One region of the Glutamicibacter sp. V16R2B1 genome, then DNA from elsewhere that is predicted to be linked to it. Evidence: riboswitches for the same ligand, from Rfam matches in the RefSeq annotation. Region 1 holds a riboswitch; each other region holds the start of a gene.
What was found. A riboswitch is a leader RNA that binds a small molecule or an ion and turns the genes downstream of it on or off. The one in region 1 is predicted to bind S-adenosylmethionine.

Region 1 (4,265 bases):
TCACGTTCGGAGCTGGCAGGGAAAGTTGGGGTCATCGAATGTGCACAACACCTCCGCGCCGCCGGATCCCCGCCCGCGTGCGCACCGGCCGGCGGGCGCAACCCGGCCGAATGGGCTAGGCGACGGGGGCGCCGAACAGCAGACCCAGGCAGTAGGTCACCGCGGCGGCGCCCCAGCCGATGGCCAGCTGGCGCAACCCGCGCTTCAGGGGCGAGGCCCCGGAAAGCAGACCCACCACGCCGCCGGTAAACATCAGGGCCGCTCCCACCAGGACGGCGGCCAGGATGATGGAGGGCAGCCCGGACATCCCGAAGATGAACGGGAGGATCGGCACGACCGCGCCGGAGGCGAAGAACAGGAACGAGGAAGCCGCCGCCCCCGGGGCCGAACCCAGTTCCTCGTGCTCGCGGGCCAGCTCCTCACCGCGCAGCTCCGGCTGCAGTGAGAATGAGGGGTTGCAGTCGCAGGTGAACAGCCCCATGCGTTCGGCGGCCCGGTGCTCGGCGTCCTCATCGCTCATGCCGCGCGCCTTGTAGATCAGCACCAGTTCGTTTGCGTCCAGGTCCAGGTCCTGCGCCGCGGAGAGCGTCACCTGGGTGGGCCGGGAGGCGGTGAGCAGTTCACGCTGGGAACGCACCGAGACATATTCGCCCGCCGCCATGGACAGCGCGCCGGCCAGCAGGCCGGCGATGCCGGCGAAGAGGACGAAGGAGGAGGCCACCCCGGTGGCACCGATGCCCAGCACCAACGCGAAGTTGGAGACCAGCCCGTCATTGGCGCCGAACACCGCGGCCCGGAAGTTGCCGGCCAGCCGGGTGCGCCCGGCGGTGGCCAGGGCGCGCACCACTTCCTCGTGCACCAGTTCGTCGGCGGCCATGTGAGCCGGGGCGTCAGCGTCCTTGGCGTAGGGGGAATCTCCCTCCGCGCGCTGGGCCAGGGCCAGCACGAACACCGACCCGAAGTGCCGGGCCAGGAAACGCAGCACGGTGCGGCGCAGCGAGGGGCGGCTGGGTCGGGCCTGGTCGCCGAGCAGTTCGCGCCAGTGCGCCTCATGGCGGGCCTCGGCTTCGGCCAGTCCGAGCAGCACCTGGCGTTCCTGCCCGGTACGCCGCGAAGCCAGTTCGCGGTAGATCGCACCCTCGGCGATCTCATCGGCCAGGTACTTGCGCCAGCGCCGAACCTGCGCCGGGGTGGGGGAAGAAGGGGGATTGACGGTCATCACGGCAGTGAATCTCCTCAGTCAGGCCTCCTGCCTACAGCAGCTGTGGCAGGGGACGGACCCCGCGGTGCTCCGCGGCGCGTCCGTCATCGGCATCCAGTGTAGTGACCGAGGGGTGGGCGGGGAATTTGGCAAGGCTAAAAGCTACCGGACGCCCGCCGCTGGTGCCGCGCCGGGGCAGGAACACCAGCAGCCGCCCGTGGGCCGGATCGAACCGGGCCGGGCCGGCCGCGCGCGTGAGCAGCCGCAGCAGCCGTTGCGGCTCACTGGTGTGCAGCACCTGCCAGGCGCCATGGAGGGTAAATTGCACTTCTCCGCTGTGCAGGTCGATCAGCGGCAGGACGGGAACGGCGTGCATCGCAGGCACCGGCCTTTCAGGCTAGCTCTTGCCCGGGCACAAGCTGGTGCCGCGGACCGCTTCCTCATCCGAACCACCCATGAACCTGGGGTTGGTGTGCGGCCAGTCGGAGCTTGGCGCCGCATCTCGTGAAGCTACGTTTCGATGCTACACGGAGTCGGCGATCTTCTTCAGCCGTGCGTAATGTTCCTTCCACTGCTCGTCACTGAACTCCGGCAGGTTCCCGTTCTGCGCGGACAGGCCCGTCTGCCCGTCAATCAGTTCGCGCACCAGATCCAGGTGCCCGGCGTGGCGGGAGGTTTCCTCCACCATGTGCAGCATTAGGTGCTCCAGAGTGGTTTCACTGTCCTCACCCCACCAGGGCACCGAGGCCGGGGCGTCCAGCTCCAGTTCCTCGAAGGCGGTACTGGCCGCGTCGATCGCCTGGCGGTAGAACTGCAGCACGTCGGCGGCGCCGGTGTCCGCCTCCACCACGAAGTCCGCCATCGGGTCTTCGGAGGTGAAGGCCTGCACGGCCCGGGGACTGTCCACCGGGCGTTTGAGGCAATAGCTGAAGTAGCCGAATTCCATGACCGCCAGGTGGTTGATGACCCCCAGGACGTTGGTGCCGCTGGGCACCATGGGCCGACGCAGCTGGGCTTCGTCCAGATTCTCGGCCTTCCACAGCGCCGCCTGCCGGGCATGATCCAGGTAGCGGCGCAAACGCTGCTTGCGCGCGGTGACTTCGCTGTCCATGGGCTGCAGTCTAGTGCAGCAGCCGCCGCGGCAACAGGGGGTGTTTACGGGGCAGCGCTCGCCGCGGGCCGGGTCGGCGGCCGGGCGCCGGGGCGCTCACCGGCGCCCGGCTCCTGCCCGGTACCCGGTGTGGTGCGGGTATCGACCGGGACCTCCAGGCTCACCCGGTAGCCCTCGGTGTTGCTGCCGGTGACGGCGGCCAGCTGGCTGGCGCCGGCGCCGGCGTCGTCGCCGAAGACGTTGTCGCTGCGCAGGCTCACCGCGGCCAGGTTCTTGACCGAGGGCTCATAGCCGACGGTGGCGTACACCTGCTCGCACGCCTCTTGGGGCAGTGCCACTTGGGAGGTGGCGATCGCGTTGGCCGCATCGGTGACCGAATGCTCGTCCGGGTAGATTTCAAAGTGGATGTGCGGCCAGCGCCCGGCATAGCAGGCCGGGAAGATGCTGGTGAAGCGCACCATCCCGTTCTGGTCGCTGAGCTGCACGCCGCGCAAGTAGTTTTCCTCCTGCACCCCGGTGGAGTACATCGAGTAGCGGCCCTGGCGGTCGCACTGCCAGACGTAGACGGCCACCCCGATCATCGGGGCGTTGTCCTTCGCGCTGTCCAGGATGCGCAGCTGCAGCTGCATGTCGATGCCCTGGGCGGTGTCTGTGGCGCCGTCGAAGCTGGAACGGATATCGCTGCGCACGATCCCGGAACGCTCCAGCACGTCCGGTCCGTTGGACCCGTCCGCGGGGTAGGGGCCGGCCGTCTCCTCGGGGATTTCAGCCGCGTCCCGTGAACCGGTTCCGGCGGTGGGGGCGCAGGCGGACAGGGTGAAGGCCAGGGTGCCCAGCCCCATGGCGGTGAGCATCTGGCGCCGGTCGATCAGGGTCTGCACGTCAAACCCCAGCCCCTGATCCTCCAAGTCTTCGCCCGGGCGGGGCAGGGGGCGGTTGTTGAACCAGCGTCCTGGCGGGGTGGATGTCATGACGGCTCCTTTGTGCATCCGGGGCAGCTTTAAAACCAAGGGCACCACCGGGCCTGTTGCCCGATGGTGCCTTTGAGGATATGCACCGGTATTGGGTTCCGGCACAGCTGCGGCTATGCGGCCGCTATGACCTGTGCTTAGCGCACCGCGGAGTCCTGCACGCCCTCCACGCTGCTCTCGCCGGCCACCCGCCGATCCCAGCTGGCCAGCACCTGCGCGTCGGTGCGCCCGGTGGCCAGCGAGACCACGATGTAGGTCAACGCCGAGGCGAGCAGGCCGAAGTAGATCGGTTCGTTCGCGTACACCCCGTCGAACGTGTTCTTCGCCCCGATCTCCAGGTAGATCATCGTGCCCAGGGTGACCGCCGTGCCCGCGGCCATCGACCAGGCCGCGCCCACCCCGTTGCCGCGGCGCCAAATCAGCCCGCCGAGGATGGAGATCAGCAGCCCGCCGACCAGGATGTCATAGGAAATGGTCAGCGCGGCGACCACGTCGTCCACCACGATCGCCAGGATCATGATGACCACGCCCAGCCCGAACACCCACCAGCGGTTGTTGCTGACCTCGTGTTCCGGGTTCTTCTGCTCATCGCGCTGCAGGTCGCGGCCGAACCAGCTGGCCACAAACGGGGCGACGTCGGTGCGCGCCACGGTGGCGGCGGCGATCAGTGCGCCGGAGGCGGTGGACATCATCGCGGCCACCGCGGCGGCCAGCACGATCCCGCCCACGGCCAGCGGCAGCACCTGCAGGGCCACCTCGGCGTAGACCGCGTCCGGGTTCTGTTCGGCCTCGGCCGCGATCCCCGGCAGCGCCACGCGCGCGGCCATGCCGATGATCGCGCCGGCCGCGCCGTAGATGATGCAGTAGATGCCGGCCGACAGCCCGCCCCAGCGGGCCACGTTGTCGCTGCGGGCGGTGAAGACCCGCTGCCAGATGTCCTGGCCGATCAGCAGGCCCAGCCCGTAGACAACGAAGTAGGTGA
Region 2 (4,265 bases), on a different contig from region 1:
CAATCGCGATCGAGGTGGTCTCGCGCAGGATCTGGAGGCGCTGCGCGGCGCTGGGGCCCTGCCAGGTGCGTAGTGCGGTGCTCATTAGTTCGCTCCCTTCCCGGCCGGCACGGCGCAGGCCGCTGCGTCATAGGACGGCATCTCGAATTGGTGCTCCGGCTCCGGCTGCTGGGCGGCGCTCAGTGCCTGGTCCAGGTCCCAGATGATGTCCTCGACATCCTCCAGGCCCACCGACAGGCGGATCAGGTCCTGCGGCACCCCGGCCGCCTGCAACTGCTCCTCGCTCAGCTGCTGGTGGGTGGTGGACCCCGGGTGCAGCACCAGGGTGCGCGCATCACCGATGTTCGCCAGGTGGCTGGCCAGCTGCAGGGCCTGGATGAACTTGGCCCCGGCCTGCCGGCCGCCCTTGATTCCGAAGCTGAAGACCGAACCCACACCCAGCGGCAGCAGCTTGCGCGCCTGCTCGTGCTGGGGATGGGAGGCCAGGCCCGCATAGTTCACGTAGCTGACCCGGTCATCGGCCTCCAGCCACTGGGCCACCTGCTGGGCGTTGGCCAGGTGCGCGTCCATCCGCTGGGCCAGAGTCTCCACGCCCTGCAGCAGCTGGAACGCGGACTGGGCCGGCAGGGAGGGACCGAAATCGCGCAGCTGCTCACTGCGCAGCTTGGTCAAAAACCCGTACTCCCCGAAGTTGCCCCACCAGGAGACGTTCCCATAGCTGGGTACCGGCTCGGTCATGGTGGGGAACTTCCCGTTGCCCCAGTTGAAGGTGCCCGATTCGATGACCACCCCGCCCAGGGTGGTGCCGTGACCGCCAATGAACTTGGTCGCCGAATGGATCACGATGTCCGCGCCGTGCTCGATCGGACGCAACAGGTAGGGCGGGGTCAGCGTCGAATCGACCACCAGCGGAATGTCGTGGCGGTGCGCCACCGCCGCCAGCCCGGCCAGGTCGGCAATGTCCCCGGAGGGGTTGGCAACCACCTCGGTGTACACCGCCTTGGTGTTCGACCCGATCGCGGCCTCGAAATCGGCCGGGTCGTTGGAGTCGATGAAGGTGGTCTGAATGCCAAAGCGGCGCAGTGAGACATCCAGCTGGGTGATGGTCCCGCCGTAGAGCTTCGCAGAGGCGACAATGTGGTCCCCGGCCTGGGCCAGCGCGGCAAAGGTGATGAACTCCGCCGCCATGCCCGAACCGGTGGCCACCGCGCCGATCCCGCCCTCCAGGGAGGCCATGCGCTCCTCGAAGGCGGCCACTGTCGGGTTGCCGATGCGGGAGTAGATGTTCCCGTACTTCTGCAGCGCAAATAGGTTCGCCGCATCATCGGTGTCCTTGAATACGAAGGACGTGCTTTGGTAGATCGGCACCGCGCGGGCGCCGTGTTCGGCATCGGGGGTTCCGCCGGCGTGCAGGGCACGGGTGCGGAATCCAAACTTGTGGTCGGCCATGGTGGCGTGACTCCTTATCGGCTCGTCTTCCGGCCCACCGCGGCATTGGCCGGGAGGGCCATCAAGGCAATATCCCGGAATCAATGTCTGTCTTCACTGCACTGGCCCTATGGCCGAAGACAGCTCCATCGTTTCTGGCGGTAGCACCGTATCCACCGGCTGTGGCAGGTTGCTGCGGCGTCATCGAACCAGATCTCTCGGCCGCTCGGGATGGTTACCCCCAGTGTCTCAACATGTGTGAATGTGACCCAAGTTGTGCGTCGAAAGATTGCGCGGCGCGTCACAGGCCCCATCCGGCCATCCGCACCCCGGGGGATTCAGCGCCACCGGCAGTACTGGCTAGACTCAAGAAGTATGAATGGTGCACTGGCTTTGGTTCGACACGGACAAACCGACTGGAACCTGGCAGGCAGGCTGCAGGGGCAGACGGACATCCCGCTCAACGCGACCGGGCGGGAACAGGCGCGCGCGGTCGGCGCCCGGCTGGCCGATGAGGGCTGGGATGTGGTCCTGGCCTCCCCGCTGGGCCGCGCCCAGGAAAGCGCGCAGATCATTGCCAAGACCCTTGGGGCCCGCACCGGCCCGCCGGTACCGGAACTGGTGGAGCGCGGATTCGGGCCACTGGAGGGGCAGTGCCGCTCGGAGCTGGATGAGGACCTGGTGCAGGAGCTGATGGAGCAGGCCGAACCGCGTTCGGCCGTGCTGCGCCGGGCAGTGCCGGCCCTGCTCCAGCTGGCCGCCACCCACCCCCAGCGGCGCATCCTGTGTGTCAGCCACGGGGCGACCATGCGCATCATCCGCGATACCCTGCTCGGACGCCGCCTGCCCCAGGGCGTGGAGAACGGGGAAGTGGTGCCCCTGGACCTGGGCGAACTGCGCGAACTGGAACTGGCCCTGCGCGACGGTGACCCGGTCGTGGTCTAGGAACAGGGCCGGCCCCCACCGCCCGGTGGGTGGTCGCAGGAAATCCGGCCAAAGACCTCACGAAAAGCTGTCCCGCCACGTTTACATGGTGAGAGCCAATCACCAGGAGCACCATGAAGCAGCCATTCGAACAGATCGTGCAGGCCCACGGACTGAGCGTGTTGCGCGTGTGCCGCTCCCTGCTGGATGAACACCGCGCCAAGGACGCCTGGTCGGAAACCTTCCTGGCCGCCCTGCGGGCCTACCCGCAACTGGATCCGGAGGCCAACGTCCAGGCTTGGCTGGTGCGCATCGCCCACCGCAAGGCCATCGATGAGCTGCGCCGCCAGCGGGGCGAGGATCTGGAAACCGACCCCGCCGCACACGCCCCCTCGACGGAGGCCGGGCCGGAAGGCCGGGCCGAAAACCTGGAGCTGTGGCAGCTGGTCAAGCAGTTGCCGGAAAAACAACGCTTGGTCGTTGCGTACCGCTATTTGGGTGGATTGGACTACCGGCAGATCTCCCAGATTCTTTCCGGAACCCCGGAAGCAGCGCGGCGCGCCGCCGCCGACGGGATCAGCAATCTGCGACGCCGAATGGACGCCGGATCAGCAACTGGAGGAAAACCATGAGTCAGCTTGATGGCACCGCCCCGCTGAACACCCCGCCGACCGAGGTTGAGCAGCGCCTCCTGGCCAGCCTGCACGACCGGCTGGAGCAGGCCGCCCACCGGGAGCACCTTACCGACGCGGTGTACCGGATCGTGCAGTCGCCCCTGGGCCCCCTGTTGGTGGCCGCCACGGAGGTAGGGCTGGTGCGGGTGGCCTTCGCCTCGGAGGAGCACGAGCGTGTGCTGGAACAGCTCAGCGAAAGCCTGGGCGCCCGGATCCTGCGCTCGCCGGGCGCATTGGACACCGCGGCCCGGCAGCTGGAGGAGTACTTCAGCGGCCACCGCACCAGCTTCACCCTGCCGCTGGATCTGCGGCTCTCCACCGAATTCCGGCGCCGGGTCCAGCTGGAACTGGGCCACATCGGTTACGGACACACCCTGAGCTACCGGCAAATGGCCGAACGCATCGGAAAGCCTGCGGCCGTACGGGCCGTGGGGTCGGCCTGCGCCACCAACCCGCTGCCCATTGTGCTGCCCTGCCACCGGGTGCTGCGTACCGATGGTTCGCTGGGGGGCTACCTGGGCGGGCTGCAGGCCAAGCGGATCCTGCTGCAGCTGGAAAACCCGAACGGCGCGCGGCAACCCTCCACCCTGTTCTAGCTCCCCATGCGACGCCCGGGGTGCCGGCGCTTGCGTGGGAGGGCGACCGCCGATTCCACGTGAAACAACCTTGAGAGGCTGATAGCGTCACCGACGTGGTGTGATAGAGGTTTGTCGCCACGACGAGAGAATGTTCGACAAACGATTTCGTTTGCCATCCGACCCTGTTGTCCTCCCGCCAGGGTCGGGAGTACGGACCGGATCAGGCATCGATGACCAGGTCCGTGCTCGCGGTGGAGCAACAGGGCAGGAATTTTCCGGCTTCGATTTCCCGGGCCCGGATCCCGCCCTGGTGGTTCATGTCCACCTCACCGGAGAGCTTGATGACCTTGCAGGAGCCGCACATGCCCTCCTGGCAGTTGGCCCCGATGCGCACCCCGGCCTGTTTGGCGACCGGCAAAATCCGCTGGTCGGGGTCGATGCGCACCTTCAGGCCGGACTTGAGGAAGGACATGGTCAAACTGCCTTCCCCGACGGTGGCAAACTCCTGGGGGTCCGTGGGCGGTGTGCCGCCAAGGTCAGGTGGCGGCCCGGGCGCCGCATCCGATGCGGAACCACGCCCGCCCTCCTCCGTGGGCAGGGCGCCGGGTGGTCCCGGCGGCGTGGCTGGCGCCGGGTCGTACAGGCCTAGGTTCTGCTGTTC
Region 3 (4,265 bases), on a different contig from region 1:
CCGCGTGCCAGGTCTCGATCCCCAGCGCGTCGGCCAGCCGGGCCTCCAGGTGCACCGAGTCCTTGATGGTGGTGAACGGGAAACGCGAACCCCAGGCCCGCCCGTTGGCGTCCAGGCTGCCCGGCCCGGTGCTGCCGTTGCAGCCGCCGACGATGTTCGCCGCCACCACGTGGTAGCGGTTGGTGTCGATCGGCTTGCCGGGGCCCACGAAGTCCTCCCACCAGCCGTCGAAGTCCGAGTCCCCGCGGCTGACGTGGGCATCGCCGGTCAGCGCGTGGGTGATCAGCACCGCGTTGGAGCCCTGTGCGTCCAGTTCCCCCCAGGTTTCGTAGGCCAGCTCCACCTGCGGCAGGTAGCCGCCGGTTTCAAAGCCATACTCCCCCACCGCCGCTCGGCGCCTCATGCCGTGCACGGCGGTGCGGGTGGCCGGCCGCCCGGTCCTTGCGATCGCAGTCATCGGCTTAGCGCGCTTCGGCCAGGGTCTCGTCGGTCTGGCGGGCGGCCACGGCCGCGAAGCCCAGTTCCAGGTCGGCCAGGATGTCCTTGACGTTCTCCAGCCCCACGCTCAGGCGCACCAGCCCCGGACGCACCCCCGCGGCCAGCTGCTCGGCGTCGCTGAGCTGGGCGTGGGTGGTGGAGGCCGGGTGCACCACCAGGGAGCGCACGTCCCCCAGGTTGGCCACGTTCGAATGCAGCACCAGCGCATCGGCGAACGCCTGGCCGGCCGCGGCCCCGCCGGCCACGTCGAAGGAGACGATCGCGCCCACCCCGTTCGGCCCGTACTTGCGTCCGCGTTCGTACCACGGGGAGGAGGGCAGCCCGGCGTAGGAGACCTGCTGCACCTGCGGGTGCGCCTCCAGCCAGCGGGCCACCTGGACCGCGTTGGCCACGTGGCGCTCCATGCGCAGGGACAGGGTTTCCAGGCCCTGGGCGATCAAGAACGCGTTGAAGGGGGACACGGCCGAACCCAGGTCGCGCAGCAGCTGCACCCGCGCCTTGAGGATGTAGGCCAGGTTCGCCCCCAGTGCGCCGTCCACGCCCAGGTCGCGGGCGAAGACCAGGTTGTTGTAGGACTCATCCGGGGTGTTGAAGCCCGGGAACTTCTGCGGGTCGGCCCCGAAGTCGAAGTTGCCCGAATCCACGATCACCCCGGCGATCGCGGTGCCGTGCCCGCCCAGGTACTTCGTGGCCGAGTGGATGACGATGTCCGCGCCGGACTCGATCGGGCGGATCAGGTAGGGGGTGGACAGGGTGTTGTCCACCAGCAGCGGCACGCCGGCCGCGTGGGCGATGTCCGCGATCGCCGCAATGTCCAGCACGTCCTGGCGCGGGTTGGAGACCACCTCGCCGAACAGCGCCTTGGTGTTCGGGCGGATCGCGGCGCGCCACCCCTGCAGGTCGTCCGGGTCGGCCACGAAGCTGACCTCGATTCCCAGCTTGCGCAGCGTGTGCTTGAACAGGTTCTGGGTGCCCCCGTAGAGGCTGGGGCTGGCCACGATGTGGTCCCCCGCCTCGGCCAGGTTCAGGATCGCGAACGTGGTGGCCGCCTGCCCGGAGGCCAGCAGCAGGGCGCCCACCCCGCCCTCCAGGCTGGCGATCCGGTTCTCCACCGCCTCCTGGGTGGGGTTGCCGATGCGGGTGTAGATCGGACCCAGGTCCTGCAGCGCAAAGCGCTCGGCCGCGGTCTGCGCGGTGGGGAATTCGAAGGACGTGGTCTGGTAGATCGGCAGGGCCCGGGCCCCGGTGTGCGGGTCCGGGCTTTGCCCGGCGTGGATCTGACGGGTCTCGAATGACCAGTTTTCGCTCATGGTTTTCCTCCCATAGTTCGTTGACTATTCGGGGGTACACCACTGAAATTCACCCTAAGAGGCCGGTGGCCGGTGAGTTCTCAGGGTGTAACCCGCGCTTGTCCTTGGCACACCTAGGTGTGCAGGGCCAGGTCTTCACCCGGGGCACCCCACCGCGGTTGGAGGGTTGCCGCCCAGCAAGCCGGGGCTCGTAGCTGGGACTCATGACCTGCCACCAGTGTGCCGCAGGCGCGGCGGACGATGCAATCGGCGCTGCGTCCGCGGCGTCGCAATCGGTCACACAACAGCGCACCCCTTGCGCCGCACTTGGCACGTTCGGGCCGGAACGTCAACACCTGGAGAAATAATTAGGCGACCCTAAGTCGAGACTTGGATCACAAAAATGGCATGATGATCGCATGATGAGGCTAGATCACGTTTCGTATGCATGTGGCCCCGATGGGCTGATGGAAACCGCCGAACGCATCTCCCAGACCCTGGGCCTGGAGTTCGTCAAGGGTGGGATCCACCCACGATTCGGAACTCGCAATGTAATTTTTCCGCTGCAGCACAACCAGTACCTGGAAGTCGTCGAGGTGCTGGACCACCCGGCAAGCCTCAAGGCCCCCTTCGGGCAGGCCGTGCGCGCCCGCTCCGAACTGGGCGGGGGATGGATGGGCTGGTGCGTGTCCCTGGATGAGATGGGCCAGGCCGAGCAACGGCTGGGCCGCCAGGCCGTGCCGGGCAACCGCAAGTTCCCCGACGGGCGCGAACTGACCTGGCAGCAGATCGGCATCAAGGGCCTGATCGCCGACCCGCAGGTGCCCTACCTGCTGCGCTGGGACGACGGCACCGAGGACCTGCACCCTTCCCGCGCCCTGGACCCGGTGGGCTTCATCGATGAGATCACCATCGCCGGCTCCCGCGACCGGGTGCTGGAGTGGCTGGGCAAGCCCGATGAGGTGCAGCTGGGCGAGGTCACCATGAGCTACCAGTCCCCCAACGGGACCCCGGGCATCCTCTCGGTCACCTTCCAGACCCCCAAGGGCGAGGTCGTGCTGTAGCCAAGGACGCACGGATATAGGGGCAGGGCGTGAACCGCGAGGGTTCGCCCCCTGCCCCTGATCCGTTAACCCGCCGGCGCCGCGGCGCAAAGGCCGGGCGGCCGGCTCAGCCGCCGATCCCGATCGCCGGACCGATCAGCGCGAAGCCCACAAAGCCCACCGCGTCGAGCAGGAAGTGCGCGATCACCAGCGGCATCACCCGCCCCCACCGCAGGTACACCCAACCGAACACGGCGCCCATCACCGCGTTGCCGATGAACGGCCCGAATCCCTGGTACAGGTGGTAGCTGCCGCGCAGCAGCGCCGACCCCAGAAGCAGCGCCCAGGGGGCGATCTTCAGCGCCCGGCCGTGGGCGAAGAGGAAGGCCAGCATGAGCACCTCCTCCAGCACCGCGTGGCGGGCCGCGGACAGCAGCAGCACCGGCACCGTCCACCAATACCCCTCCAGGTTCGCCACCGACAGCGCGGTGGTCAGCCCCAGCGCCCGCCCCACCGCGTACAGGCCCAGGGTGCCCAGCCCCATCGCCAGGAACAAGCCGGCGCCCCAGGCCGCGTCTCGGCCGGGCCGGCGCAAATCGAACCCCACCTGCCGCGGCCCGAGCCCCAGACTGCGCGCCATGAAGTACAGCGCCAGCGCCACCGGCACCAGGGCGAAGGCGATGTCCAGCAGCTGGTAGGTCAGATCGAACCAGGGCCGGGCGCTGAGCGGGTTGTTCATCGAGGTGGTCTGCTCACCCAGCGGCGCGCGGGTCACCTTGTCCAGGAAGCTGACGATCGAATACACCGCGCTTTGGCCCAGCGACAGCGCCAGCACCAAAAAGATCTCGAATTTCAGCGGCCCCGCCTGCCGCGGGCCGTCTGCCAGATTGCTTTGCACCCCTTGATCCTATGCGTGCCCGCTGTGCCTGGGCTGAAGCACCGCGGTGGCTGCGATAGCGTTGGAACCGCTCGGCCCGCAGGTCCGGGCGCCGCCCCGCCCACCACATACCAAGGGAGAACCCGTGAGTCGAGCCGCCACCGATGCCGAGCTGGCCCTGGCCCGGCGCCTGGCCCCGCAGCTGTCCTGGCAAGGGGCCCGGGTGGAGGAAGGCGGGCAGTTCCACCGGGTGCTGCTGGGCAACGAGCAGGCGGTGATCCGCATGGCCCGCACCCCGCAGGCCAGCGCGGCCATGCCCCGCAGCGTGGCCCTGCACCGGGCCGTCTCCGAACGCCTTGCCTGGCAGGTGCCCACCGCGCTGGGCCCGATCGCCACTGACGCGCAAGGGCTGGCGGCGGTGGCGATGCGCTACATTCCCGGCACCGCGCACCCACCGCACCGGGGCGATGCGTGCATCCTGCGCCGGGTGGTCGATGCCCTGGCCGAGGTAGAGCTCGACACGCTGCGCCCGCTGCTGGCCGAACCGTTCGCGTTCGG

Region 2: another riboswitch for S-adenosylmethionine. It lies ahead of FDN03_RS04525 (O-acetylhomoserine aminocarboxypropyltransferase/cysteine synthase family protein); the one in region 1 lies ahead of FDN03_RS05270 (hypothetical protein).
Region 3: another riboswitch for S-adenosylmethionine. It lies ahead of FDN03_RS06545 (bifunctional o-acetylhomoserine/o-acetylserine sulfhydrylase); the one in region 1 lies ahead of FDN03_RS05270 (hypothetical protein).

The regions. Positions count from the first base shown of each region.
Region 1 is NZ_VATX01000008.1:20,639-24,903, reverse strand. Features, by position in the region: gene FDN03_RS05275 (VIT1/CCC1 transporter family protein) at 116-1,219, opposite strand; gene FDN03_RS05270 (hypothetical protein) at 1,254-1,577, opposite strand; SAM riboswitch class IV at 1,597-1,711, opposite strand; gene FDN03_RS05265 (DinB family protein) at 1,725-2,312, opposite strand; gene FDN03_RS05260 (3,4-dioxygenase subunit beta) at 2,357-3,283, opposite strand; gene FDN03_RS05255 (sodium:solute symporter) at 3,421-4,265, opposite strand, start outside.
Region 2 is NZ_VATX01000007.1:84,957-89,221, reverse strand. Features, by position in the region: gene FDN03_RS04530 (CoA-binding protein) at 1-85, opposite strand, end outside; gene FDN03_RS04525 (O-acetylhomoserine aminocarboxypropyltransferase/cysteine synthase family protein) at 85-1,449, opposite strand; SAM riboswitch class I at 1,572-1,666, opposite strand; gene FDN03_RS04520 (histidine phosphatase family protein) at 1,804-2,373, shown strand; gene FDN03_RS04515 (sigma-70 family RNA polymerase sigma factor) at 2,487-2,984, shown strand; gene FDN03_RS04510 (methylated-DNA--[protein]-cysteine S-methyltransferase) at 2,981-3,622, shown strand; gene FDN03_RS04505 (iron-sulfur cluster-binding domain-containing protein) at 3,825-4,265, opposite strand, start outside.
Region 3 is NZ_VATX01000010.1:33,811-38,075, forward strand. Features, by position in the region: gene FDN03_RS06540 (homoserine O-acetyltransferase) at 1-457, opposite strand, end outside; gene FDN03_RS06545 (bifunctional o-acetylhomoserine/o-acetylserine sulfhydrylase) at 462-1,808, opposite strand; SAM riboswitch class IV at 1,898-2,017, opposite strand; gene FDN03_RS06550 (VOC family protein) at 2,207-2,851, shown strand; gene FDN03_RS06555 (CPBP family intramembrane glutamic endopeptidase) at 2,958-3,728, opposite strand; gene FDN03_RS06560 (aminoglycoside phosphotransferase family protein) at 3,853-4,265, shown strand, end outside.